One region of the Ruegeria sp. CDSC025 genome, then DNA from elsewhere that is predicted to be linked to it. Evidence: riboswitches for the same ligand, from Rfam matches in the RefSeq annotation. Region 1 holds a riboswitch; each other region holds the start of a gene.
What was found. Region 1 has a riboswitch for cobalamin ahead of AC2FH8_RS12675 (hypothetical protein). Riboswitches for the same ligand answer to the same signal wherever they lie in the genome.
Positions count from the first base shown of each region.

Region 2: linked by a shared signal. The riboswitch ahead of AC2FH8_RS05165 (CbtB domain-containing protein) and the one ahead of AC2FH8_RS12675 (hypothetical protein) in region 1 are both predicted to bind cobalamin.
Region 3: linked by a shared signal. The riboswitch ahead of AC2FH8_RS05095 (DUF1636 family protein) and the one ahead of AC2FH8_RS12675 (hypothetical protein) in region 1 are both predicted to bind cobalamin.

Region 1 is NZ_JBXWOJ010000008.1:47,648-55,669, forward strand. Features, by position in the region: gene AC2FH8_RS12655 (5'-nucleotidase C-terminal domain-containing protein) at 1-76, shown strand, start outside; RNA gene ffs (signal recognition particle sRNA small type) at 116-214, shown strand; gene rsgA (ribosome small subunit-dependent GTPase A) at 373-1,401, shown strand; gene AC2FH8_RS12670 (alpha/beta hydrolase family protein) at 1,426-2,283, opposite strand; cobalamin riboswitch at 2,423-2,642, shown strand; gene AC2FH8_RS12675 (hypothetical protein) at 2,726-3,130, shown strand; gene AC2FH8_RS12680 (protein-tyrosine phosphatase family protein) at 3,132-3,632, opposite strand; gene AC2FH8_RS12685 (DNA polymerase III subunit gamma/tau) at 3,789-5,540, shown strand; gene AC2FH8_RS12690 (YbaB/EbfC family nucleoid-associated protein) at 5,684-6,028, shown strand; gene recR (recombination mediator RecR) at 6,093-6,686, shown strand; gene AC2FH8_RS12700 (thermonuclease family protein) at 6,982-7,347, shown strand; gene AC2FH8_RS12705 (ribonuclease T2 family protein) at 7,489-8,022, opposite strand, start outside.
Region 2 is NZ_JBXWOJ010000002.1:395,760-403,781, forward strand. Features, by position in the region: gene cbiE (precorrin-6y C5,15-methyltransferase (decarboxylating) subunit CbiE) at 1-725, shown strand, start outside; gene AC2FH8_RS05140 (cobalamin biosynthesis protein) at 722-1,090, shown strand; gene cobM (precorrin-4 C(11)-methyltransferase) at 1,087-1,881, shown strand; gene AC2FH8_RS05150 (cobyrinic acid a,c-diamide synthase CobB) at 1,868-3,190, shown strand; gene cobA (uroporphyrinogen-III C-methyltransferase) at 3,187-3,915, shown strand; gene cobF (precorrin-6A synthase (deacetylating)) at 3,908-4,651, shown strand; cobalamin riboswitch at 4,695-4,903, shown strand; gene AC2FH8_RS05165 (CbtB domain-containing protein) at 4,941-5,111, shown strand; gene AC2FH8_RS05170 (CbtA family protein) at 5,116-5,814, shown strand; gene AC2FH8_RS05175 (hypothetical protein) at 5,881-6,375, shown strand; gene AC2FH8_RS05180 (DUF1636 family protein) at 6,372-6,785, opposite strand; gene AC2FH8_RS05185 (DUF302 domain-containing protein) at 6,854-7,312, shown strand; gene AC2FH8_RS05190 (thiamine pyrophosphate-binding protein) at 7,390-8,022, shown strand, end outside.
Region 3 is NZ_JBXWOJ010000002.1:384,637-392,658, forward strand. Features, by position in the region: gene AC2FH8_RS05085 (helix-turn-helix domain-containing protein) at 1-175, opposite strand, end outside; gene AC2FH8_RS05090 (hypothetical protein) at 273-1,136, opposite strand; cobalamin riboswitch at 1,671-1,877, shown strand; gene AC2FH8_RS05095 (DUF1636 family protein) at 1,972-2,346, shown strand; gene cobW (cobalamin biosynthesis protein CobW) at 2,349-3,404, shown strand; gene cobN (cobaltochelatase subunit CobN) at 3,408-6,701, shown strand; gene cobG (precorrin-3B synthase) at 6,698-7,825, shown strand; gene AC2FH8_RS05115 (precorrin-8X methylmutase) at 7,825-8,022, shown strand, end outside.

The sequences.
Region 1 (8,022 bases):
GGACATTCAGGAATTTGATCCACAAGTCCTTGGAACCGACGAAAATGGCTTTTTACGGATTCTTCTGACCTTCTGACGGGTTGTGTTTTTCCGGCCAACTGCCTATATCCACCCTCGAGAGGTTGGCGCGGGCGAGCGCCTCGCCAACCTGGTCAGATCCGGAAGGAAGCAGCCACAACGAGCCCCGCTTGGGTCGATGTCCAACCTCTCACTTACGCGCAACGACTGCCGCAGGAGGGACTTTATGATTGTAGCAATGACCCTTCGGGCAGAGCGTTTCCGGGACTAACCCCCGCTCTTGCCTGAACACGTTACCGATGGGTGCGCGTCTGCCACCCTGATGGTTTCCTGTATCTGAACACAGGCAGAACAATGTCCAAAACACTTTCGGACCTGGGATGGTCCTCTCATTTTGCAGCCCAACATGCTGTGAACCCTACCTGCACACCGCATCGCATCAACGCCGTCCATCGTGATCGCCTGATCGGCCTGAATGCGCTGGGCGACACATCTGATCTGACCCCTGACCGATCAACCGGCGAATTTGCGGTTGGCGATTGGATCCTTGCGGATGATCAAAACCGCATTCGGCATCTTTTGGAGCGCAAAAGCCTCTTGCAACGCCGGGCCGCAGGCACCGGTGCGCAGGTTCAGCTGATCGCGGCGAATGTGGACGTGCTGTATATCGTCAGTTCCTGCAATGCCGATTTCAATCTGGCCCGGCTTGAACGTTATCTGGCACTGGCGCATCAGGCCGGGTGCTATCCGGTTGTTGTCCTGACCAAGGCCGACAGCTGCCCTGACCCAGAGAGCTATGCCAGTCAGGCCAGTTCGCTGGTTCGGTTTCTGACCGTTCTAACCGTCAACGCGCTGGAGGCGTCAGAGATTGATCCGATCCTGTCCTGGTGCCCTGCCGGGCAAACTGCTGCTTTGGTCGGCTCATCCGGTGTCGGCAAAACCACATTGGCGAACGCCATGACTGGTCAGGCCGGGACAACGGCGGGGATCCGCGAGGATGACGCACGGGGTCGCCACACCACGACCTATCGTGCGCTTCACCCGATGCGAAACGGGGGGTGGCTGATTGATACGCCAGGAATGCGCGCCCTGCGTTTGATGGAAGCCCAAGACGGCGTGGATGAGGTTTTCTCAGACCTTCTTGAATTGGCTGCAAGGTGCCGGTTCTCAGATTGCCAGCACCAGGCCGAACCCGGTTGTGCTGTGCAGGAGGCGATTGCCAATGGCGTGCTTGAGCCCGACCGGCTGGCGCGCTGGCACAAGCTTCGGCGCGAAGATCAGAGGAATTCCGAAACCCTCGCGCAGTCACGGGCACGTGACAAAGCCTTTGGCAAAATGGTGCGATCCGTCATGAATGACAAAAAGTCCCGCAGCAGACACTGAGCGTGACAGAAAGGCGCCTCGTTTTCAGGCAATCAACCGGGGCCAAACCGCCCGGTTTCTGCGGGCAAAAGCGCCAATATGACCGATCTCAGGCGCTCCGAATTCATTCGGAGACAACAGATGTCGCCGCGCCTTTGGTCCATACAGATCGGCAAGCCGCCAGACAGCGTCTGGCGGCACCATCTGGTCGTCCTCGAAGGTGAACAGGTCCACCGGCGTATTCGATTGCGCCCATCTCGCTTCGGGCAGAGCGTCACCGATCTGCGGCACATAATTCTGCGGCGCCGTGCACCAGCTACGCCATTGCCAATAGACCGGACCAGGCAAATCGGCACCGATCCCCACCGCTTTGCCCGGCAGATAGCCCAGCGCATTCACTGCCAGACGCCCATGCACATGCCAGAACATCCACGCCAGCCCGCGATAGGGCCAGGGATGGTCGGACAGAGTAACCAGCCCCGAACATACACAGATCATCCGGTCGATCTGATCAATGTCTGGCTGCACCGGCCCCAGCAAGCCGCCAAGGGAATGACCGATGCTCCACTGCAAAGCGTCCGGGAACCGCCTGCGCATCTCAGCCCGTGCGGCGGGCATGTCGACCAAGGCCCAATCCGCCATGGTCACCTCAGAGGTTTTGAGTTTGTCGCGCAGCGAATGCCCGAAATCGCTGTAGTCATAGGTCAGACAGGCCATACCCTGTTCGGCGGCCAGCCAACGGGCAAAATGCTGGTAATATTCGCGCGGCACTGCAGTTGCGCTGTGAATCACCACGGCGATCTTCGGCTCGGTTGCAGGCAGATACAGCCGTGCCGACAGGCTGGCAGAGCATGAGGCAAAGTCAAAGTCCTTAGTCTGGACGCAGGGCGTGGTATCAAGCATGGCGCTTCCGACAAGTTCTGAACTACTCGGTTCACTCAACAATCGGCCCGATTTCGGCCACCAGAGTCAAGATTTCATCAAGATGACCAAACGTCCGGTTTGCACCCCAACAGGTGGCTTGACTCGGGGTCTGCATAGCCGCTAGCGATGTGGTGATGGTTCTTGCCCCGGAATTGGGGCGGGATGAAAAGGGAACACGGTGCGGTCTGCCCCGGCGATGTCGGAAAGGGCCAACTCCGCGACTGCCCCCGCAACTGTAAGCGGTGAGCAATGCCGAAATACCACTGGCCCCAGGGCTGGGAAGGTCGGCAAAGCGACGACCCGCAAGTCAGGAGACCTGCCATCGTATCGAAACCGAAACTCGGGCGGGGTGTCCGGGCAGGTCGTCAGCGCGCTGTCACACCTGATCCTCACCCTTCGTCCTGCGCGCGGAGGGCGCATTATGATCTGGAAGACAAAGACACATGAATTCACCGCAACCGTCTGTCAGAGGACCGGGAAACCCTGCCCCGCCCTGGCCCGAATGGCACGCGCCATGGCCGAGGCGATGGCGACGGCAACGCCTGCAGCATCCAAAACATTCGAGGTCGAAGGCACTAGCGATCTGACCCATTGCACCGAAGGCTGCACGGCCCGTTTTCGGGCCCAATCAGAACAGATCAGGGTCTATTGCGGCACCAGCACGGACACGCCGACAGAAATGCTGGACGCCTATGGCGACATGATGTTCGGGCCGGAGTTCATCCAGAAATCCGCTGGTTTTCTGTCAGAACCACCCTGTGCGATGCTCGACGTTTCGACTCTGCCGCCGCGCAGCGACAGTATTCCGTATCAAGTGTCTGCCTGATTCAGGGAAGGGTTCGGGCCGGCAACCCGGCCCAGTCCTTTTGCGCGTCGGTTTCCACCGCGCAGGGCCGCACCGCACGCAACCGCCGAAGCGCTTGGCCAGGCGCTTCGCCGCATTCCACCATTAGCCGCATCACAACCATCCCCGAGCGACCGCACCCACCGCGGCAATGCACCAGCACCTTGCCGCCACTGGCAAGGACATGTTGGGCGGCGGCGCTGGCTTGCGGCCAAAGCGCCTCAACCTCAGGCGTGGGGGCGCCGAAATCGGAGACCGGAAGGTGGACCCAGGCAATTCGTTCGCACTGCAGGTCCGCCTCGAATGACAACCCGCCGGAATGCTGGAACTCATCCAGAGTAGTCATCGAGATGACCAGGTCCGGCGCCCAATCTCGGATTACTGCGAAATCTCCAGCATAATCGCCCGTGACACCCGGCAGTGGGCACAGAGCGATCTGCCCTTTGCCCAATCCAAGAGGGTGAATTGCAAAACTCTCCAACACAGCTCCTTTTCCTGCATCACCACATGGGGCTGAGGCCCCTCATGATTTACCGGCTCTGATGCAACTTGCCAAAACGAAATTCCTTTTCGCGCGCGGTGGACGCGGACGGCGGGGGTCTCTACGCTGCAAACCTGACACGAATCCAACAGAGCAGACATGACCGACACGCCCAGCCCCGCCTATCAGGTTCTCGCGCGGAAATACCGCCCGGAAACTTTTGCTGACCTCGTCGGTCAGAACGCAATGGTGCGCACGCTGAAAAACGCGTTCGAGGCCGACCGGATTGCGCAAGCCTTCATCATGACTGGCATCCGCGGCACCGGTAAGACGACCACGGCCCGGATCATCGCCAAGGGCATGAACTGCATCGGTCCTGATGGGCAAGGCAAGCCCACGACCGAACCCTGCGGCCAGTGCGAACATTGCGTCGCCATCATGGAAGGCCGCCATGTCGATGTGATGGAGATGGACGCCGCCAGCCGCACCGGCGTAAATGACATTCGCGAAATCATCGACTCGGTGCGCTATCGTGCCGCCAGTGCGCGCTATAAGATCTACATCATCGACGAAGTTCACATGCTTTCGACCAGCGCGTTCAACGCGCTGCTCAAGACGTTGGAAGAACCTCCTGCGCATGTGAAGTTCATCTTTGCCACGACCGAAATCCGCAAAGTCCCGGTGACTGTTCTGTCGCGGTGCCAACGATTTGACCTGCGCCGGATCGAACCCGAGGACATGATTGGCCTGCTCAATAAGATCGCAGCGGCTGAGAAGGCACAGATCGCGGATGATGCCCTGGCGCTGATCACCCGCGCGGCCGAAGGGTCGGCGCGCGACGCAACTTCGCTGCTGGATCAGGCAATCAGCCATGGGGCCGGTGAAACCAGCGCCGATCAGGTGCGCGCGATGCTGGGTCTGGCCGACCGGGGCCGGGTATTGGACTTGATGGAAATGATCCTGCGAGGGGATGCAGCAAGCGCGCTGACTGAATTGGGCGGGCAATATGCCGAAGGGGCCGATCCGCTATCCGTGCTGCGTGACCTGGCCGAAATCACGCACTGGGTTTCGGTTGTGAAGATCACGCCAGACGCAGCCGAGGACCCGACGGTTTCCCCTGATGAACGTGCCCGTGGTCAGCAAATGGCCGAGGCCCTGCCAATGCGCGTTTTGACCCGGATGTGGCAGATGTTGCTGAAAGCGCTGGAAGAGGTATCGGCCGCGCCAAATGCCATGATGGCTGCTGAAATGGCCGTTATCCGCCTGACCCATGTTGCCGACTTGCCCAGCCCCGAAGAGCTGATCAAGCGCCTGCAGGACAACCCGCCACCGCCTCCGAATGGTGGTCCGGGCGGTGGTATGGCCGTGCCCTCTCAGGCTCCGGTACCAGCGGCATCATCTTCTTACGTGTCCGCAACTAGCAGCCCCGCCGGCGCGCCGTCGGCCGCTCTGGCCCATGATATCCAATCGGCGCTGGCACGGTATCCGAGTTTTGACCACGTGGTTGAATTGATCCGCACCAATCGGGATGTGAAACTTCTGGTCGAGGTCGAAAACGGGGTGCGGCTGGTTTCTTACCAACCGGGGCGGATCGAATTCACCCCGACACAAAACGCACCCACAGATCTGGCAGCGAGACTGGGTTCGTCGCTGCAACGATGGACTGGCAACCGCTGGGCTGTGTCGATTGTAGCCGATGGTGAGGTTGCGACCATCGCCGAGATTCGAGACGCCGCCGAGCTGGCGTTGAAAGCAGAGGCTGAGAAACACCCGTTGGTTCAGGCGGTGCTCATGCAATTTCCGAAGGCACGCATCAAGCGGATTGAAACACCGGAAGAACGTGCCGCCAAAGTGGAAACCGAGGCGCTGCCCGAGGTCGAAGACGAATGGGACCCGTTCGAGGAAGACTGAAACCGTCTCATCTGACCCAACTGGAAACCTCCCGGGCCCAACGGGAGGAAAGGCCTTGACGACGGGCGGGAGCCAGCTCGGCCCTTGTGCCGCGCCGACCGCGCCCGTATTTAGGCGTCAAACCGGATATTAGGAGAATACCGATGCTCAAAGGACTCGGCGGCCTGGGTGACATGGCCAAGATGATGAAATCCGCGCAGGATCTACAGACCAAGATGACGGATATGCAGGAAGAGCTGAATACCATCATGGTTGTCGGCGAATCCGGTGCAGGGCTGGTCAAGGCAACAGCCACGGCCAAGGGAGAGCTGAAAGGTCTCGATATCGACCCGTCAATCTTTAACGGCGACGACAAGGAAGTGGTCGAAGACCTGATCCTGGCCGCCGTCAAAGATGCTCAGGCCAAGGCCGCAGAACGGTCGCAGGCTGAGATGGCTAAGCTGACCGAAGGTATGGGCCTGCCCGCAGACATCAAGCTGCCGTTCTGATAGGCACTCCTGACGAAATACCGGCCGGGCCCAACTGCCCGGCCCTTATGCAGGAGCAAGCGCAGTGAGTTCGAACAGCGATATCGACAATCTGATCGACCTGATGGCCAAACTGCCAGGCCTCGGCCCACGTTCGGCCCGTCGCGCAGTGCTGCATTTGATCCGCAAACGCGCCCTTCTGCTGACACCGCTTGCGGACGCGATGCAACAGGTTGCCATCACTGCCCGTGAGTGCCTGAATTGCGGCAATGTAGGCACTTCGGATATCTGCGACATCTGCGATAGCGAAGTCCGCGCGACCGGAGAGCTGTGCGTCGTCGAAGACGTCGCCGACCTTTGGGCGATGGAACGCGCCGCGGTTTTCAAAGGCCGCTATCACGTGCTGGGCGGCACCTTGTCGGCATTAGATGGAGTCGGCCCGGATGAGCTGCGCATTCCTCGCCTCAAGGATCGGGTCACAGCCGAGGGGATCACCGAAGTCATTCTGGCGCTGAACGCCACTGTCGATGGCCAGACCACCGCGCACTATATAGCCGATCAACTGGACGGGCAGGTGCGCCTGACCTCGCTGGCGCAGGGCGTGCCGATTGGCGGCGAGTTGGACTACCTGGATGACGGGACGATTACGGCGGCGCTGAGGGCGCGGAAGGAGTTGTAGTTGAGCTTCGACACTTGGTCGAATTCAAATATCAAGTTTACACAAATACTGTATCCAGCCTAACATTCTACGCATCGATTAAGCAGATTTAGAATGCGTTTTTCATATGTTGAGATATATATTGAGGGCCCTGTTCGGATCATCGCGCAAACGATCCAGGGTGGTGCCCTTCCAACCAACTAAAAGACCTGCGATCACCAGAGCACGGCCGGTTCCGTCAAAGCAGCCGCCCTCGGCTTATCCAACCACACGGACTCTCAAAGGCAAGTGCCACGTAATCGACGGCGACACGATCGTGATAAGCGGCACCAAGATCAGGGTTGCCGGAATCGATGCGCCCGAGCTTGAGCATCCCTGGGGCAAGAAATCCAAGTTTGCGCTGATCAAGATGTGCAAAGGCATGGTGATCACAGCCGAAATCAAAGAAGAGGTTTCCTACGATCGGATCGTCGCCAAGTGCACGCTTCCAGATGGTACTGATGTCGCCGCAGAATTGGTTAAACTTGGACTGGCTCTGGACTGGCCCAAGTTTTCCGGCGGTGAATACGCGCATCTAGAGCCGGGCGATGCGCGAAAGAAACTCTGGCGGGCAGCCGCACGCCAAAAGGGAAACATGCGCGCGTTCCATTCCGAAGTAAAACCGAAACGCAATTCCGACTAGCTTTATGGTATCGCAGTGGCCCTGAGGACTTTGGAATAGCAAGGTAGGCCTTAGCCTCGGCACGATCTGGCTATTGAACAGGATGCGGTGGCAACAACGTAGAAGTTGCGATTACCCACCATCTCGCCTTTACCGCAAACCCTAACGAATCGGATCAAAAAGCGCGTCTTTGGCCGCGCAGTCCTTGATCACATCCCGGCCACACGGCACCGGATCAAGTTCGCGCGACAGGCACAGGCGCACCTCTTCGATATAGCCTTGTTTGCAGGTGACGGTGATCATGTCGCGCTCCAGGCCCGGATTGACCTTTAGAAACGCTTCTTCCACGACAGATGCGGGCAGTTTTACAGATGTGTCCAACTGGCGGAACACCTTTGGACGCTCGACCGACCCATAGGCCTGCCGCGACAAGGTGTAATAGTCCGAAGCGCTAAGGCCCGAGCAGGTGCCGTGCTTCTTCCACTGATGCCAGGCAAGGCCGGAACTGCCCTGAATATCTTCCATTTCACGGGTCATGGTTCGCGTCGGCGGGGCCTCGGCCGTGCGGCAATAAGATGGCCAGCCCTGATGGAATTGCGGCCAAAGCCCGTGTAGAATCCAGCCGTGATCATGCCGCACATCGCATTGATCGGACCCACGCGCGTCGCCTTCGCGCGCGCACCAGTTCGGCGACCA
Region 2 (8,022 bases), on a different contig from region 1:
CCACCTATCTGACCGACACTGGTTTTGCCGACACACATCTGCACGTGATGGAGGCCTTGGGCGGCCCGCGTGAACGGGCGCGCAGTGTCTCGCTGACCGAGGCGCTGCTGGGTGGGTTCGATCACCCGGTATGCGTCGGGCTCGAGGTTGCTGGCGGCGGGCAGGCCTTGCCGCGCGCCTCTGGCAAGCCGGATGAGATTTTTGAGACCGATGGGCAGATAACCAAACGCCCTATCCGTGCGCTGACCCTATCGGCGCTGGCCCCGCAGCGGGACGAGCATCTGTGGGACATTGGCGGTGGCACCGGGTCAATCAGCATCGAATGGCTGATGTGTGATCCAACGCTCAGCGCCACAACGATCGAACCCCGCGAAGACCGCGCCCAGCGCATTCGCCGAAATGCCGACGCGCTGGGTCAAGACCGGCTGCAAGTCGTGCATGGCACAGCCCCGGATGCGCTGGACGGCCTGCCCCTACCCGATGTCGTGTTCATTGGCGGCGGGCTGAGCAGTGAGCTGTTGCAATGGCTGCATACAACCCTGCCCTCCGGCACGCGGCTGGTGGCCAACGCGGTGACGCTGGAGAGCGAAGCGCTGCTGGCGCAATGGCAGGATAAGCTGGGCGGTGAGCTGCTGCGGATCGAATTGGCACAGGCTTCGGCCCTGGGGCCACGGCGCGGTTGGAAATCGGCCTATCCGGTGGTGCAATGGAGCGTCACGTTATGATCGTCGCAGGCATCGGATTTTCCTCGACCGCTACGCTGGACAGCCTGCGCGCCGCCTATGATCAGGCGAGTGCCGGCCACGCTGTGGACGCGCTGGCCACAGTTGCCGACAAGGAAGGTCACGCCGCGCTGACAGATTTTGCCTCGACCATTGCCCTGCCGCTGCATTTCATTGCCCCCGCCGATCTGGCCGGGCAGCGCACCCTCACCTGCTCGACCCGCAGCCGCGCCACCTATGGCACCGGCAGCGTTGCCGAAGCGACCGCCCTTGCCGCCGCCGGACCTGGTGCGCGGCTGATCTCACCCCGACAGATTTCAGACGACCGGCTGGCCACCTGCGCCATCGCCATCGGAGGACAGACATGACCGTTCATTTCATTGGCGCCGGACCGGGCGCCGCCGACCTGCTGACCCTGCGCGGGCGCGATATCATCGCCGCTTGCCCGGTCTGCCTGTATGCGGGTTCGCTGGTGCCAGAGGAAATTCTGGACCATTGCCCCGACGACGCCAAGATCGTGAACACGGCGGCGATGGATCTGGACCAGATCATGGCCGAAATCGCAACCGCACATCAGGCCGGTCTGGATGTTGCGCGACTGCATTCCGGCGACCTGTCGGTCTGGTCCGCGATGGGCGAGCAGATCCGCCGCTTGAAAGAGCTGGGCATCCCGGTCAGCGTGACCCCTGGCGTGCCGTCTTTTGCCGCTGCGGCCGCATCACTGGGCACGGAACTGACCCTGCCCGGACTTGCGCAATCAGTGGTCCTGACCCGGACACCGGGACGCGCATCGTCGATGCCCGAGGGCGAGACGTTGGCGAATTTTGCCCGTACCGGGGCGACGCTGGCCATCCACCTGTCGATCGGCAATCTGGGTACGGTGATCGCCGATCTGACACCTGCCTATGGGGCCGACTGCCCGGTGGCCGTTGTCTATCGTGCCAGCTGGCCCGATGAGCGGATCATCCGTGCGACGCTGGCAACCCTAAAAGACGCGTTGGACGAGAGCATCTCGCGCACTGCGCTGATCATGGTTGGCCCGGCACTGGCTGGCGAAGGATTCGACGAAAGCTGCCTGTATTCAAAGGATTACGACCGCCGGTATCGCCCGCAAAGCGCGGACAGCCCTTGGTCAAGCTGGAGCCATGGTGATGACTAACCCTCCGGGTATTCTGATTTCGGCACCGTCTTCGGGGACTGGCAAGACCACCGTGATGCTGGGCCTGCTGCGTGCGCTGGCCGAGGATGGCCTGACCGTCCAACCATTCAAAAGCGGCCCTGACTATATCGACCCGGCCTTTCACCGGGCGGCGGCTGGGCGCGCCTCGTTCAATCTGGACAGCTGGGCGATGGGCGATCCTCTGCTGAACGCAATATCGGCACAGGCTGACGGCGCGGATATCGTCGTAGCCGAAGGATCGATGGGTCTGTTCGACGGTGTCGCCAAACCCGGTGAGATTGGCCATGGATCTAGCGCGGAAACTGCGCAGCGTATGGGCTGGCCTGTGGTGTTGGTTCTGGATGTCGGCGGTCAGGCGCAATCAGCTGCAGCCACGGCGCTGGGGTTTCGGATGTACAACCCCGACCTGCCCTTTGCCGGGGTAATTTTGAACCGCTGCGCCAGCCCGCGTCACGAGCGTCTGACCCGGTTGGGTATGGAACGTGCAGGCCTGCCGGTTCTGGGCGTTCTGCCACGACGCGGAGACCTGACACTTCCCGAGCGGCACTTAGGTTTGATCCAGGCGGTGGAACATCCCGATCTGGAAAGCGCCATTGTCGGCTATGCTGCGTTCCTGCGTGAACATGTCGATCTGGAGGCGATCAAGCGGGCGGCTTCCTCAAGCCCAAATAGGCCATCGTCAGCCGTGCTACCCCGCCCTCCGGCGCAGCGGATCGCACTGGCGCGGGATGCTGCGTTTTCGTTCACCTATCCGCATTTGCTGGAAGGCTGGCGCACGGCGGGTGCAGAAATCCTACCGTTTTCACCGCTGGCGAATGAAGCCCCTGCCCCGGATGCCGATCTGGTCTGGCTGCCGGGTGGGTATCCCGAGTTGCACGCAGCCACATTGGCCGCCGCCAACACCTTCCAGACTGGGCTGCGCAAACATGCCGAGACAAGACCTGTGCATGGCGAATGCGGGGGCTACATGGCGCTGGGTCAGGCGTTGATCGACAAAGAGGGTGCCCGGCACGAAATGGCGGGCCTTCTGGGCCTTGTGACCTCCTATGAAAAGCGCAAGTTCAACCTGGGTTATCGCAAGGCGGAATTATTGGCCCCAATGGCCGGATTTGCCGAAGGCACAGCGCTACGCGGGCATGAGTTCCACTATTCCTCGATCATCGAACAGCCTGACGCCCCGCTGGCGCGCGTGTTCGACGCCGAAGGCGCGGAAGGCCCGCAAACCGGATCGGTGCGAAACAATGTCACCGGGACATTCTTTCATCTGATCGCCGAGGCCTCGGCATGAGTGGTTTTGTGTCCTTCATCGGTTCAGGCCCCGGCGACCCGGAATTGCTGACACTGAAGGCGGTAGACAGGATGCAGAAAGCCGATGCGGTGCTGTTTGATGACCTCAGCAGTGGCCCGATCCTGAGCCACGCGCGTGAGGATGCTGATCTGGTTGGTGTCGGCAAACGCGCCGGGCGCCCCTCGCCCAAGCAGGATCACGTCAGCCGCTTGTTGGTCGAATATGCACAAACCGGTCAGCATGTTGTGCGGTTGAAATCCGGTGATGGCGGCATGTTCGGCCGGCTTGAAGAAGAACTGGTGGCCCTGCAAGAGGCCGGGATCGACTATGAAATCATCCCCGGCATCCCCTCGGCGGTAGCGGCGGCGGCAGCGGCGGGCATTCCGCTGACCCGGCGACTGACCGCGCGGCGCGTGCAATTCGTCACCGGCCACGATGTCAGTGGCAAACTGCCCGAAGATCTGAACCTGGCAGCACTGGCTGATCCACAGGCTACGACCGTCGTGTTTATGGGCAAGCGCACCTTTCCCCTTTTGGTCAGGGCCTTACATTCCCACGGCCTTTCGCTGGATACACCTGCTTTGATGGCCGAATCCGTCTCGACCCCCGAACAAAAGCTGCAACGCTCGACCATCGGTGCCTTGTCGCAGCAGTTGGAAACCGAGATCGGCACCGCCCCGGCCCTGATCCTGTATGGACCTCTGGCAGAGTTCGAAAATGATTGACCTGACGCTGATCGGTATTGGCACCGGCAACCCGGATCATGTGACATTTCAAGGGGCGCAGGCGATCCGTTCGGCGGACCTGATCCTGATCCCCCGCAAGGGCGAAAACAAGGCCGATCTGGCAGGGCTGCGCGAGCAGATCATCGCTCAGGTCGCGGATACCCCTCCGCAAATCGCGTATTTCGACATTCCCAAACGCCGTGCCGATGATGGCTATTTACGCGGAGTGGACGAATGGCACGACGCGATTGCATTGCGCTGGAAGGAGGCCATCGCAGCCCACCCGAAGGCCCGCCATGTGGCGCTGCTGATCTGGGGGGATCCGTCGCTGTATGACAGTTCGCTGCGAATCGCGGCACGTTTGACCCCTCAGCCAGAAACACGGGTGATTCCCGGCATAACCGCGCTGCAAGCGCTGACGGCGGCCCATGCGATTCCGATCAACGAACTGGGCGCGCCCTATATCGTAACAACTGGTCGTCGCATCCGGGACGAAGGATGGCCGGAAACCGCAGAAAACGTGGCGGTGATGCTGGATGGCGAATGTTCCTTCCAAAACCTGAACATGGAAGAATTGGACATTTGGTGGGGCGCATATGTCGGCATGAAAGAGGAAATCCTGATCAAAGGCCCTTTGGCCGAGGTTGCGCAGCAGATTCTAGACCGCCGCGCCCATGCCCGTGCCGACCATGGTTGGATCATGGATATTTATTTGCTGAAAAAGCGCATAATCTGACACAATACGTCGCAAATGATGATTGCACCGCCACAGCTATAGCGGCTAAATGGGGGTGTCTGGTCCTGCCGGAGAAATCCGGATGCTAAGAGGGAATTTGGTGCGACTGCCTCGGTGGTCAACTCCAAAGCCGCCCCCGCGACTGTAAGCGGAGAGCCCCTGTTCAACCAGCCACTCCCGGTTCTCCGGGGGGAAGGCGAACAGAGGCATCGACCCGCAAGCCAGGAGACCTGCCAGGCGCAAAAACGAAACACCGGCCGTCGGGTGCGGCGGCAGAGGAGAATACAAAATGGCAACACAAACGAAAACAGCATCCGCCGCGCGTACAGGCTTTGTTCCGGTCATGTTTGCAGTGGTTCTGGGTCTGGGCCTCATCACGCTGACCGGTCACGTTCAGGCAGCGGCCCTGCATGATGCAGCGCATGACGTGCGTCACGCGACCGGCTTCCCCTGCCACTAAGACCGTGTTCAGTCGTATATTGACCAGCGCGTTGTTCGCTGGTGCTGCAGCGGGGCTGATTGCCGCCTTGCTGCAGTTGGTATTTGTGCAACCAGTATTGTTGCATGCCGAGCTTTATGAATCCGGAGAGCTGGTGCATTTCGGGGGCGAGACCGTATCGGCTCATCCCGAGCTGCCGCGCATGTTCTCTGAACTGACGCGTGATGCGCTGAGTGTCATCTTTACCATGCTGACCTATACCGGCTATGCGCTGGTGATGGTTGCGCTGATGTCGGTAGCCGAAGGTCAAGGGCATCAGATTGATGGCCGGACCGGCGTTCTTTGGGGGTTGGCCGGATTTATCGCCTTCCACCTTGCACCAGGTTTCACCCTGGCGCCCGAAGTGCCGGGTGTCGCAGCAGCCGATGTCTATGCACGTCAGGTCTGGTGGTTCGCAACGGTTGCAGCAGCCCTTGTCGCCATGTGGTTGATCGCCTTTGGAGGTAACCTGATCAGCTATGTGATCGCTGCGGTACTTCTGTTGGTGCCACATCTTATCGGTGCACCCGAGCCCGATGTTTTCACCGGCCCTGTGCCGACTGAAATTGGCGCATTGTTCGCCGCACGAGCTTTTGGAATCGGTCTGGTTGCATGGGTTCTGGTTGGCGCGTTCGCTGGCTATTTCTGGCAGAAAGAAGCGCAACCTTCCGAAGCAACGGCCTGATCGCACTTCGAATGAACGCGCCGGGTGTAAACTTGGCGCGTTTCCCTATGTTTTCAAGGAAATACAATGACCCGTTCACTTGCTCTATTCGTGATCGGTCTGGTCTTTGGCGGCGGTGCAGGATTTGTAATTGCTGCTGCAAATGGCGTCACATTTGATGGCCACGACCATTCTGATCCGTCTCTTCACGGAGCCTCACACACTGAGACCATGGCCCACGATCATTCCACGGCCCTGAACCTACCGGCAGGCGCAGATGCACCTACACTGGACATCGCTCTGACACAGGATCCTATGTCTGGCTGGAACCTGCATGTCATGCCAAAAAACTTTACCTTCGCACCGCAGAACGCATCGACCGCAGACATGGCAGGCGAAGGGCACGCGCATGTTTACATCAACGGAGAAAAGCTCGCCCGGCTTTACGGCAGTTGGATGCATCTTGATCAGTTGCCCAAAGGCGAGGTCGAGGTTTCGGTTTCACTGAATTCCAACAGCCATAGCCCGCTTTCGGTCGATAACGTGCCGGTTCGTGCTGCGGTTACGGTTCAGGTCGACTAAAGCGCCGGAATACGCGCACGCAAACACATCCGAAGCCGCCCGCAGGGTCGGGCGTCTTCAATCCAGCCCTGCGGGCTGTTCAGGTAAGTACGGCAAGTTTCAGCGATATCCGCGGCATCCGCCACCACATCGACACCCGAAAACACATAAGATGCGCGCCCCTGCGCCTGTATAGCCAGCGCCGTGGGTTCCGCGCAGCCGCTGAAACAGGCGTGTTCGCTCACTTCGACCTGATCCGTAAATCCGGCCCTTTTCAGTGCGTCCTGCACAGCCTGCACCTCGGCCGCCCGATCACGTGCGGTGCCACAGGTTTTGCAGATCATCAGGCGCATCCGATCCAGACCTTTCCCTTCGTCCTGCGCCCGTTTCTGCGGCTTTAAGCGGCGCGGCGCAATCCCGAATGCGCACAAGATTGTGAGTGCGACGTTCTCACATTTCTGGCAGGATTCCTGCAGACACCTTAAAAGGAGGCCTCTGGATGAAACTGCTTTGGACTGTCTTCGCCCTGCTGGCTCTGCCCGCCTGGGCCGACGAACCGCTCTCGGGATGGGCCGTGTATCCAACGGGCAAAAGCTATGATGAATTGGTCTCGGACACCAAATCGGCGGTTAAGGCAAACGGTCTGATCGTTGTCACGCAGGCCGGCCCCACCAAAGCCGCCGCCGCGCGGGGAATTACAATCCCAGGCAATCTGGTGATCGGCGCCTTCAACAATGACTATGCGGTGCGCGTGCTGGAAACCTCGGTGCGCGCAATGATCGAAGCACCGATCCGGTTTTACGTGACTGAAAACGAGGACGGTACCGCCACCCTGTCCTATAAAACGCCCAGCTTTGTATTCGCGCCCTATATCTATGAGGGAGGAGACCCCCTGAGGGACATTGCCCAGGAATTGGATGACACCTTTCAGATCGTGGCCGAAGCCGCTGTCAAATAGTCACACTGGCGTGATGCGCCTTGCGTCCGGGTCTGTCCTCCGCAATCTGCGTTGAAACAGTTTTCGGAGCTTTACTGATGCAGGACTCGTCGCCCCGCGCTGCGGACATTCTGGCCCAACGGCTTTATGAGGCTGGCTGCCGCCACGCTTTTGGCATGCCAGGTGGCGAGGTGCTGACCCTAGTGGATGCGTTGGAAAAGGCGGGAATAACCTTTCACCTGACCAAACACGAGAACGCGGCTGGCTTTATGGCCGAGGCGGTGCATCACCGCGACGGTGCCCCGGCCATTCTGGTGGCCACACTCGGTCCAGGCGCGATGAACGGGATCAATGTGGTCGCCAATGCGTTGCAGGACCGGGTGCCAATGATCGTGCTGACCGGCTGTGTCGACGCAGATGAGGCGCTGACATACACCCATCAGGTCATGGATCACGCACGGGTCTATCGCTCGATCACCAAAGGGACGTTCATGCTGACCGCCAAAGGCGCGGATATTATCGCAGACAAAGCGGTATCGCTGGCCAATCAGCCGCGCACAGGACCGGTGCATATCGACGTGCCGATTTCGGTTGCGGATGCGCCTGTGACCGATGTCAAACGCCGCCGTCTTGTCAAACCTGCCGCCGTCGCGCCCGAGGGGGATTGCGTTGAAAAAGCCCGCCGCTGGGTGGCACAGGCCGAACGGCCCATCGCGATTATCGGCCTGGAT
Region 3 (8,022 bases), on a different contig from region 1:
TGACAGCGAGCACCGTGGCGAGCTTGGCTCCCGCGTCGCCATTCTCCAGCGACGAAATCGTCGCGACGCGCAAATTCGTGCGCGCACTGATATCGCTTTGGGTCCAGCCGCGCGCTTTGCGCGTCCGGCGAAGTGCCTCGCCGATCTGCTCGGCCGTTCGTGCTGTGAGGTCCATGATGTGGCTCCTTTTACGGCACAGCGTAAATTAAAACAAATTACGCTGCAACGTAAATATCTACTTTTTACGCCATGGCGTAACAATCGAGTCGCACTTATGCCTGCAGCCCCGCAGCGCGCACCTGCTCAGGCGTCACCAACTTTGAAACAATCAAGCCCTCGATCTGTCGGCTTGTAATGTGGCGACAAAGGGGGTGGCGTTCACGGATCCACTCGGCGAGGCTAGCGCGACCTTTGGCTTCGGCTTCTCGCGCCTTCTCGCGGTCGGCCTGGATCTGGGCCAGTCCCTTCTCCCACCGGCGCATCTTGAACCAGTTGTCCGAGAAACAGACCTTGCTGCGCGTATAGCCCTCGCTTTCCTTGGCATAGGCTTTGACCGCCTGCAGCAGATCATCGGGCTCTACCCCGGCCTTCACGGCCGCTGCGATCAAACGCAGACTGGTCCGCCGGTCTCGGATCCTGTCTTCGGGATAGGCCGCCAAGATCTTCTCAGATTCCAGATCTTCAACCTCCTCCGCCGCCTCGCGCCTGCGCGTAGGTGGTTTATGGTTGGTTTTAGGATGGTTTGGGGTCCACTGTGAACCCCGTACCCCGTTCACCGTGGACCCCGTACCGGGTCCAGGCTGGACGGGGTTCACAGTGACCCCCGTCTCAATGTCGGGCTCAGCCGTGGGTTCAAGCGCGGCCACGCGTTCCAGAACGATGCGGTAAATGACGGTGTAGCCGTTCTTGCACTGCCGCTGCCCCGTCTCGATCAGAATGCCTTCCCGCAGAAAGTCGATGATGGTGCGCTTTACCGTGCTCTCGCTGAGCTCTGTGTGGCGCTGGATCGTTCCCTTGGAGCACCAGACGCCCGAGCCGTCATCGCTCGCCTTGTCGGCCAGAAACATGATGATCTGCTTGCGCGCAGCGCTGCCAAAACGGCGCTCGGCGCATTCGTTTGCAACCGCCCAACTCATCAAATTATCCCAAGGTTAGAAACGATTTTGTGAGCATTCTGGATCGCAAAGAGCGTTGAAACTTTCGCTTTTTGTTCACTTTTTGTCAGGGGGTGTTTTGCACCCATAAGCCGTTGTTTTCGCTGCCTGTCTTTATGGATTGCAAATCCGTGTACACCGGTTCGATTCCGGTACTCGCCTCCAATACTTTCAAACAGTTGCTTCGCATTCGGCTTTTCGAGCCTGCGACATGCCGTCTCGCTACGGCAGTGCTCTGCTGAGTGAAGCTTGACACCGGATTGATCAGAAGGCGGTGAACTCACTGGCTCGGCCGGTAAATTTGACCGCTCTATCGAATCCACGCGATATGCCCTTTGAAGTAACGGGCCCGCGAATCCTTTCGTCTGGATATCTTCGAGGCGCAAAGCCCAAACTCGCCTGCCGTCATTTTGCATCTGACTGACCAAACATGCCGCTGACAGGCATTGGCAGGTCGCTTTTCCATTCTCGATGATTTCCGTGCGTCTGCCGCGCTTGACAAGCCCCCTGCCCGTGCCGCATGTCCCATCCGTTGGTGTCTGCACATGCAGATGAAAAGGGAATGCGTCAGCGGTCATCCGTCAAACGCAGCCGCCCCCGCGACCGTGACCGGAGAGGGTGCCCAAAGCCACTGGCCAGACAGGCCGGGAAGGCGGGACATCTGCCAGAGGCCAGCCTCTGACATCCGCAAGCCGGGAGACCTGCCAACATCCGAAGTTGAAACCGGACGGGGTGATCCGGTGTCGGGCCCATGTCGCAATACGTGGCCCGCATGAAACCCCGTCCCCCGCGAAGAGGATTTGGGGGGATGAGAGACATGACCGAGACCACACCTGTTGAACTGCTGGTGTGCACGACCTGCCGCCGCGGCCTGCCCGTCGAGAATGATGCAGATCGTCCTGGGGCGTTGCTGCACAAGGCGTTGGAGCAGGCAGAACTTCCTGATGGCGTCACTTTGAAGGCAGTAGAATGCCTTTCAAATTGCGATCAGGGCTGCTCGATTGTGCTGCGTGGCGGACCCGAACGTTGGACCTTTGTCTATGAGCATCTCGATGAAACCGATCATGTCGAGACCATTGTTGAAGGTGCGACCAAATATCTCGCGACCCAAGATGGCCTCGTTAAATGGCGCGAACGTCCTGAACATTTCCGCAAAAACTGTGCGGCCCGCATTCCCCCGATTGGAGCTTAGATATGAGCAATCTCGAAAAACTGCCCGTCACTGTGATCACCGGCTTTCTGGGCTCGGGAAAGACCACGCTGGTGCGTCATCTGATGCAGAACCCGCAGGGCAAGCGCCTGGCCATTGTGGTCAACGAGTTTGGAGATGTTGGCGTCGATGGCGATATCCTCAAATCCTGCGCGATCCCCGATTGCCCGGCGGAAAACATCATGGAATTGGCCAATGGATGCATCTGCTGCACCGTGGCAGATGATTTCATCCCGACCATCGAGGCGCTGATGGCGCTAGAGCCGCGCCCCGATCACATTCTGATCGAAACCTCTGGCTTGGCCCTGCCCAAGCCGCTGCTGAAAGCGTTCGACTGGCCGGATATCCGCTCGAAAATCACCGTGGATGGCGTAATTGCTCTGGCCGATGCCGAAGCTGTGGCCGCCGGTCGCTTTGCCCCGAATGTCGCTGCGGTGGATGCCCAGCGCCTGGCCGATGACTCGATTGATCACGAAACGCCGCTATCCGAGGTGTTCGAGGACCAGATCTCCTGCGCCGACATCATTCTGCTGACCAAGCCTGATCTTGCTGGCCCCGAGGGGGTCGCCAAGGCCAAGGAAATCATCGCGGCAGAGGCTCCGCGCCCGCTGCCCGTGGTCGAAGTGGCCGAAGGCGCTGTGGATGTACGTGTTGTGCTGGGGCTTGAGGCCGCTGCCGAAGATGACATGGAGGCACGTCCCAGCCATCACGATGGCCACCACGATCACGAGCATGATGATTTCGAAAGCATCATTGTCGAGCTGCCGGAACAGACCGATCCGGCCCAGCTGGTCGCCAATATCGAACGTCTGGCGAATGAACTGAACATCCTGCGGGTCAAAGGCTATGCCGCTGTTACCGGCAAACCCATGCGCCTTTTGGTGCAGGCAGTCGGGGCCCGTGTGCGTCATCAGTACGACCGCCCGTGGGAGCCAGGTGAAGAGCGTCGCTCGCGTCTGGTGGTCATCGCCGAGCATGACGACATCAAAGAGGCTGAAATCCGCGAAATCCTCGTGGGTGTGACCGAGGCTGCCGAGTAAACCATGCACGTCGTCTTCCGCGAAAGCCACGGGTTAGAGGAAACGGAGACCCCGACCGATCTGGGCCAGAGCCCGGCGGATCTGGTGGTGCTGTCCTTTTCCGACAGTGATCTTGGCGCTTTCGCGGCAGGCTGGCATCGTGGGGGTGGACCCGAAGGCCGGATGCCGACCCTGCGGCTGGCCAATCTAACGGCGCTGAAGCACCCGCTTTCTGTCGACACCTATGTCGAGCAGACGCTGGAGGGCGCCAAAGGCATTCTGATCCGCCTGATCGGTGGCGTGCCCTACTGGTCCTACGGATTGCAGCAGGTTCTGGCACTGGCCCACGCCAAAGGCATCGCTGTGGCAGTCCTGCCGGCGGATGGACGTGAAGATACGCGCCTGGATGACTATTCTACCCTGCCCGTTTCAACCCTGCGGCGGCTGGCGCATCTTTGCGACACAGGCGGTGAGGTCGCAGCGCAGGCTGCGCTGGCGCAAATGGCACTGGCCGCGGGGCTTTATTCTGGCCCAGTGATGGGGGCCAAGACGATCCCGGAATGTGGCGTATGGTGTCCGGATCGCGGTGTGATCCCGGCGGATACCGCATTCGCCGGTGATGCCAAGCGCATCCTCGTGACCTTCTATCGCGCCTATCTGACCTCGGCAGACACTGCCCCGGTCGCGGCCCTGATCCACCGTCTGCGTGCGCGTGGGTTTCAGGCTGTTGGCCTATTTGCGCCGTCGCTCAAAGCCCCTACCGCCGCTGACTGGCTGCGCGAACAGGTCGTAGCGCTGGCCCCCTCGGCAATCATCAACGCCACCTCCTTTTCGGGCAAAGGCGCCTCGGGAACGTCCCCGCTGGACGCCGCCAATGTGCCGGTATTTCAGGTCGCCTTGTCCACCGCACGCCGCAAGGCTTGGGTCGATGCGGAACGCGGGCTGTCCCCCGCCGACCTCGCAATGCATGTGGTCCTGCCCGAGGTGGATGGCCGCATTTCGGCGGGCATCGCTTCGTTCAAGGAACCGGGCAAGCGCGACCCGTATCTGGAATATTCCCGTTTTGCCCACCGCCACGAGCCGGAACGGGTTGAGGCGATCATAGACCGGGTGGACGGCTGGCTGCGCCTAAGCGACAAACCCAAGCCAGATCAGGTTCCAGCGTTGGTGCTGTCGACTTATCCCGGCAAGGACTGGCAGATGGCCCATGCGGTTGGCCTGGATGCGTTGGCCTCGGCCGAGGCGATGCTGTCCGATCTGCAGGCTGAAGGCTATGATACAGCACCCGGCGAACCGATAGCCGAGACGCTTTTGGATGCGCGACTGGCTTGGCCGCTCGCGGCCTATCAGACCGCGCTGGCAGACTTGCCGGAACAGTTGCAAACGGATCTGCAATCCATTTGGGGCAAGCCTGAGGACGACCCGGTTTTTGCCGATGGTGCGTTCCACTTTACCGCCTTGAACCGGGGCAAGACACTGATCGCGCTGCAACCGGAACGCGGCACGCCCGAGCTGCGCGATGACGACTATCACGATCTTTCGCGCACCCCGCGCCACAGCTATGTTGCCTTCTATCTCTGGCTGCGTAAGGGGCATGGCGCGGACGCGCTGATCCATATCGGCGCGCATGGCACGTTGGAATGGCTGCCAGGCAAATCGGTCGCCCTGTCCCAAAACTGCTGGCCTGAGGCGTTGGTCCGAGATCTGCCGGTGATCTACCCCTTTATCGTGAATGACCCCGGCGAGGCCGCACAGGCCAAGCGCCGGATCGGCGCGGTTACACTGGGCCATATCCCGCCCCCGATGCGAACAAGTGACACGCCGGACCGTATGGTGCGGCTGGAATCCCTGCTGGACGAATTCTCGAACGCCGACGGGCTGGACCCCAAACGCCGCGACCGACTACAAGAAGACATACGGGATGAGGCGCAGGCCATTGGTCTGGAAAGCGATCTGGGTCTGGATCAGGCAACCTGTACCGCCGAAGCGATCACCCGTATCGACCGATTTGTCTGCGACATCAAAGAAAGCCAGTTCGGCGACGGCTTGCACGTCTTTGGCCGCGTCCCCGAAGTGACCGGCAATTTTGATGCCACGCCTTCAGCGCATGCGGAACGTCAATCACTTTTGGACGCACTGGCCGGGAAACGGATCGAGGCTGGCCCGTCTGGCTCACCCTATCGCGGGCGCTCGGACGTGCTGCCGACAGGGCGAAATCTTTACACCACCGATCCGCGTTCGGTTCCAACACGCGCGGCCTATACCCAAGGTGTCAAACTGGCCGAGGAACTAGTGCGACGGCATCTGCAGGAAGAAGGCGATTACCCCAAGGGGCTGATTGTCGACCTCTGGGGCTCGGCCACGATGCGCACTGCGGGTGAAGAATTCGCCATGGCGCTTCACCTACTGGGTGTGAAACCGGTTTGGGACAAGGGGTCGGAGCGGGTTTCCGGTATCGAGGTGCTGCCAATCACTGATCTCAGCCGTCCACGGCTAGACGTGACCTTGCGTGTCTCGGGCCTGTTCCGCGATGTATTCCCGACGCTTTCTGCGCTGTATGGCCAGGCAGTGCGAGCATTGTGTGAACGGGACGAGGCAGCAGACTGGAACCCATATGCCGGGCAGGCACCGGCCGCCCGTGTCTATGGCCCCGCCCCCGGCAGCTATGGCCTGAACATGACGCAGCTATCCGAAATCTATACGGACGAAGCGCGCACACAGGCCGGTCAGGCTTGGCTGGATGCCAGTTCCTTTGCGCTTGAGGGCGAGCAAATTGCACGGGATGTCGATGGTATTACCCAACGCGTTGCCCACGCCGATAGCTTTGTTCACCTTCAGGACCTGACCGAAACCGATCTGCTGTTGGCCAATGACTATGCCACGCATGAGGCCGGTTTTGCCGCCGCCAAGAAAGTCACTGGCGGTACTGCGCAGCTGTACCATCTGGACAATACCAACCCAGACACCCCCCGCGCCCGAACCCTCTCTGAGGAAATCAGCCGCGTTGTCCACGCGCGCGCGGCTAATCCTGACTGGATCGCAGGAATGCAACGGCACGGATTCCGCGGCGCCGCCGAGATCGCGGCAACGCTGGATCATATGGCAAGCTTTGCCCATCTGTCGGGAACCGTTGCACCGCATCTGTTTGACATCTACCACGATGCCACACTGGGTAACGCCGAGGTTGATGCCTTTCTGCAAGAGAAGAACCCACAGGCGCATCAGGCCATGCAGGACCGGTTCCGTGCTCTGCTCGAGGCTGGCCTGTGGAACACGCGCCGAAACTCGATCCGAGCCGATCTGGAGGGGTTGGGATGAGTGCACCGATCGTTCAGGGCTGGTGCCCCGGCGCCCATCGCCCGATGATGTCGGGGGACGGGTTGGTCGTGCGGGTTCGGCCGCGGCTGGCGCGCCTTGAGGCAGCGCAGATGTTAGGCCTGTGCGAACTTGCCGACCGGTTCGGCAATGGCACCATTGACCTGACCATCCGCGCCAATCTGCAACTGCGCGGTGTGGCCGAGGCCGATCACCAACCTTTGCTGGAAGAACTCGCTGCGCTGAACCTTTTGGATGCGGAACCGGGTATCGAGGTGCGGCGCAATATTCTGGTGACACCGCTCTACCAATCCGGCGATCTTACCGCACGACTGACGCAGGAACTGATCGACCGGTTGGGCGAATTGCCGTCGCTACCAGCCAAGTTTGGGTTTGCCATCGACACCGGACCAAATCGCCTGTTGGTCGGGGATTCCGCGGATATCCGGCTGGAGACAGGCCCCGAGGGGCTGATCCTACGCGCTGATGGGGCCGAAACAGGGCGTCGCGTGACCGAAAAAATCGCCATCGACCACCTGATCGCGCTGGCCGAATGGTTCGCGGATCACCACACGCCCGAGGCCCGGCGCATGGCCCGCGTGGTTGCGACACAAGATTTGCCGTCAGAATGCCAAGGCAGCGCACCGGGTGATGTTGGCGCTCTGCCTGAGCCGGGCATCGTGGAACTGGGTGCGTTTTACGGAGCCGCGTTCGGTCAGTTGCCAGCGCGCGGGCTTGCGGGGCTGATTGAGACCTGCGGTGCCTCTGCGCTGCGGGTCACCCCTTGGCGGCTGTTCCTGATGGAAGGCGGGGCGGCGATACCCGCCCCAGCGTTCGTCACCGATGGCACCGACCCGCTGATGACCACTGACGCCTGCCCCGGCGCCCCGCTCTGCCCGCAGGCGCAGGTGGAGACCCGCGATATCGCCCGCGCGCTTGCCTCGCGTATTCCCGGCCACTTGCATGTCTCGGGCTGTGCCAAAGGATGCGCGCGCATGGGACCAGCTGATGTCACCCTGGTCGGCCACGATGGTCGATTTGATCTTGTCAAACAAGGCCGCGCGGGAGATGAGCCAAACCTGCGCGGGTTAAGCCCCGAAACACTTATGACCATGGACTTCTCCTGATGCCCTATGAATACGAAACCGACGGCGCGGCGATCTACAAACAAAGCTTTGCCACCATCCGGTCCGAGGCCGATCTGGCACGGTTCGACGCCGATGAGGAACAGGTCGCCGTTCGGATGATCCACGCGGCAGGTATGGTGGGGTTGGAAGAGTTCGTGCATTTCTCACCCGGTTTTGTGACCTCGGCCCGTGCCGCG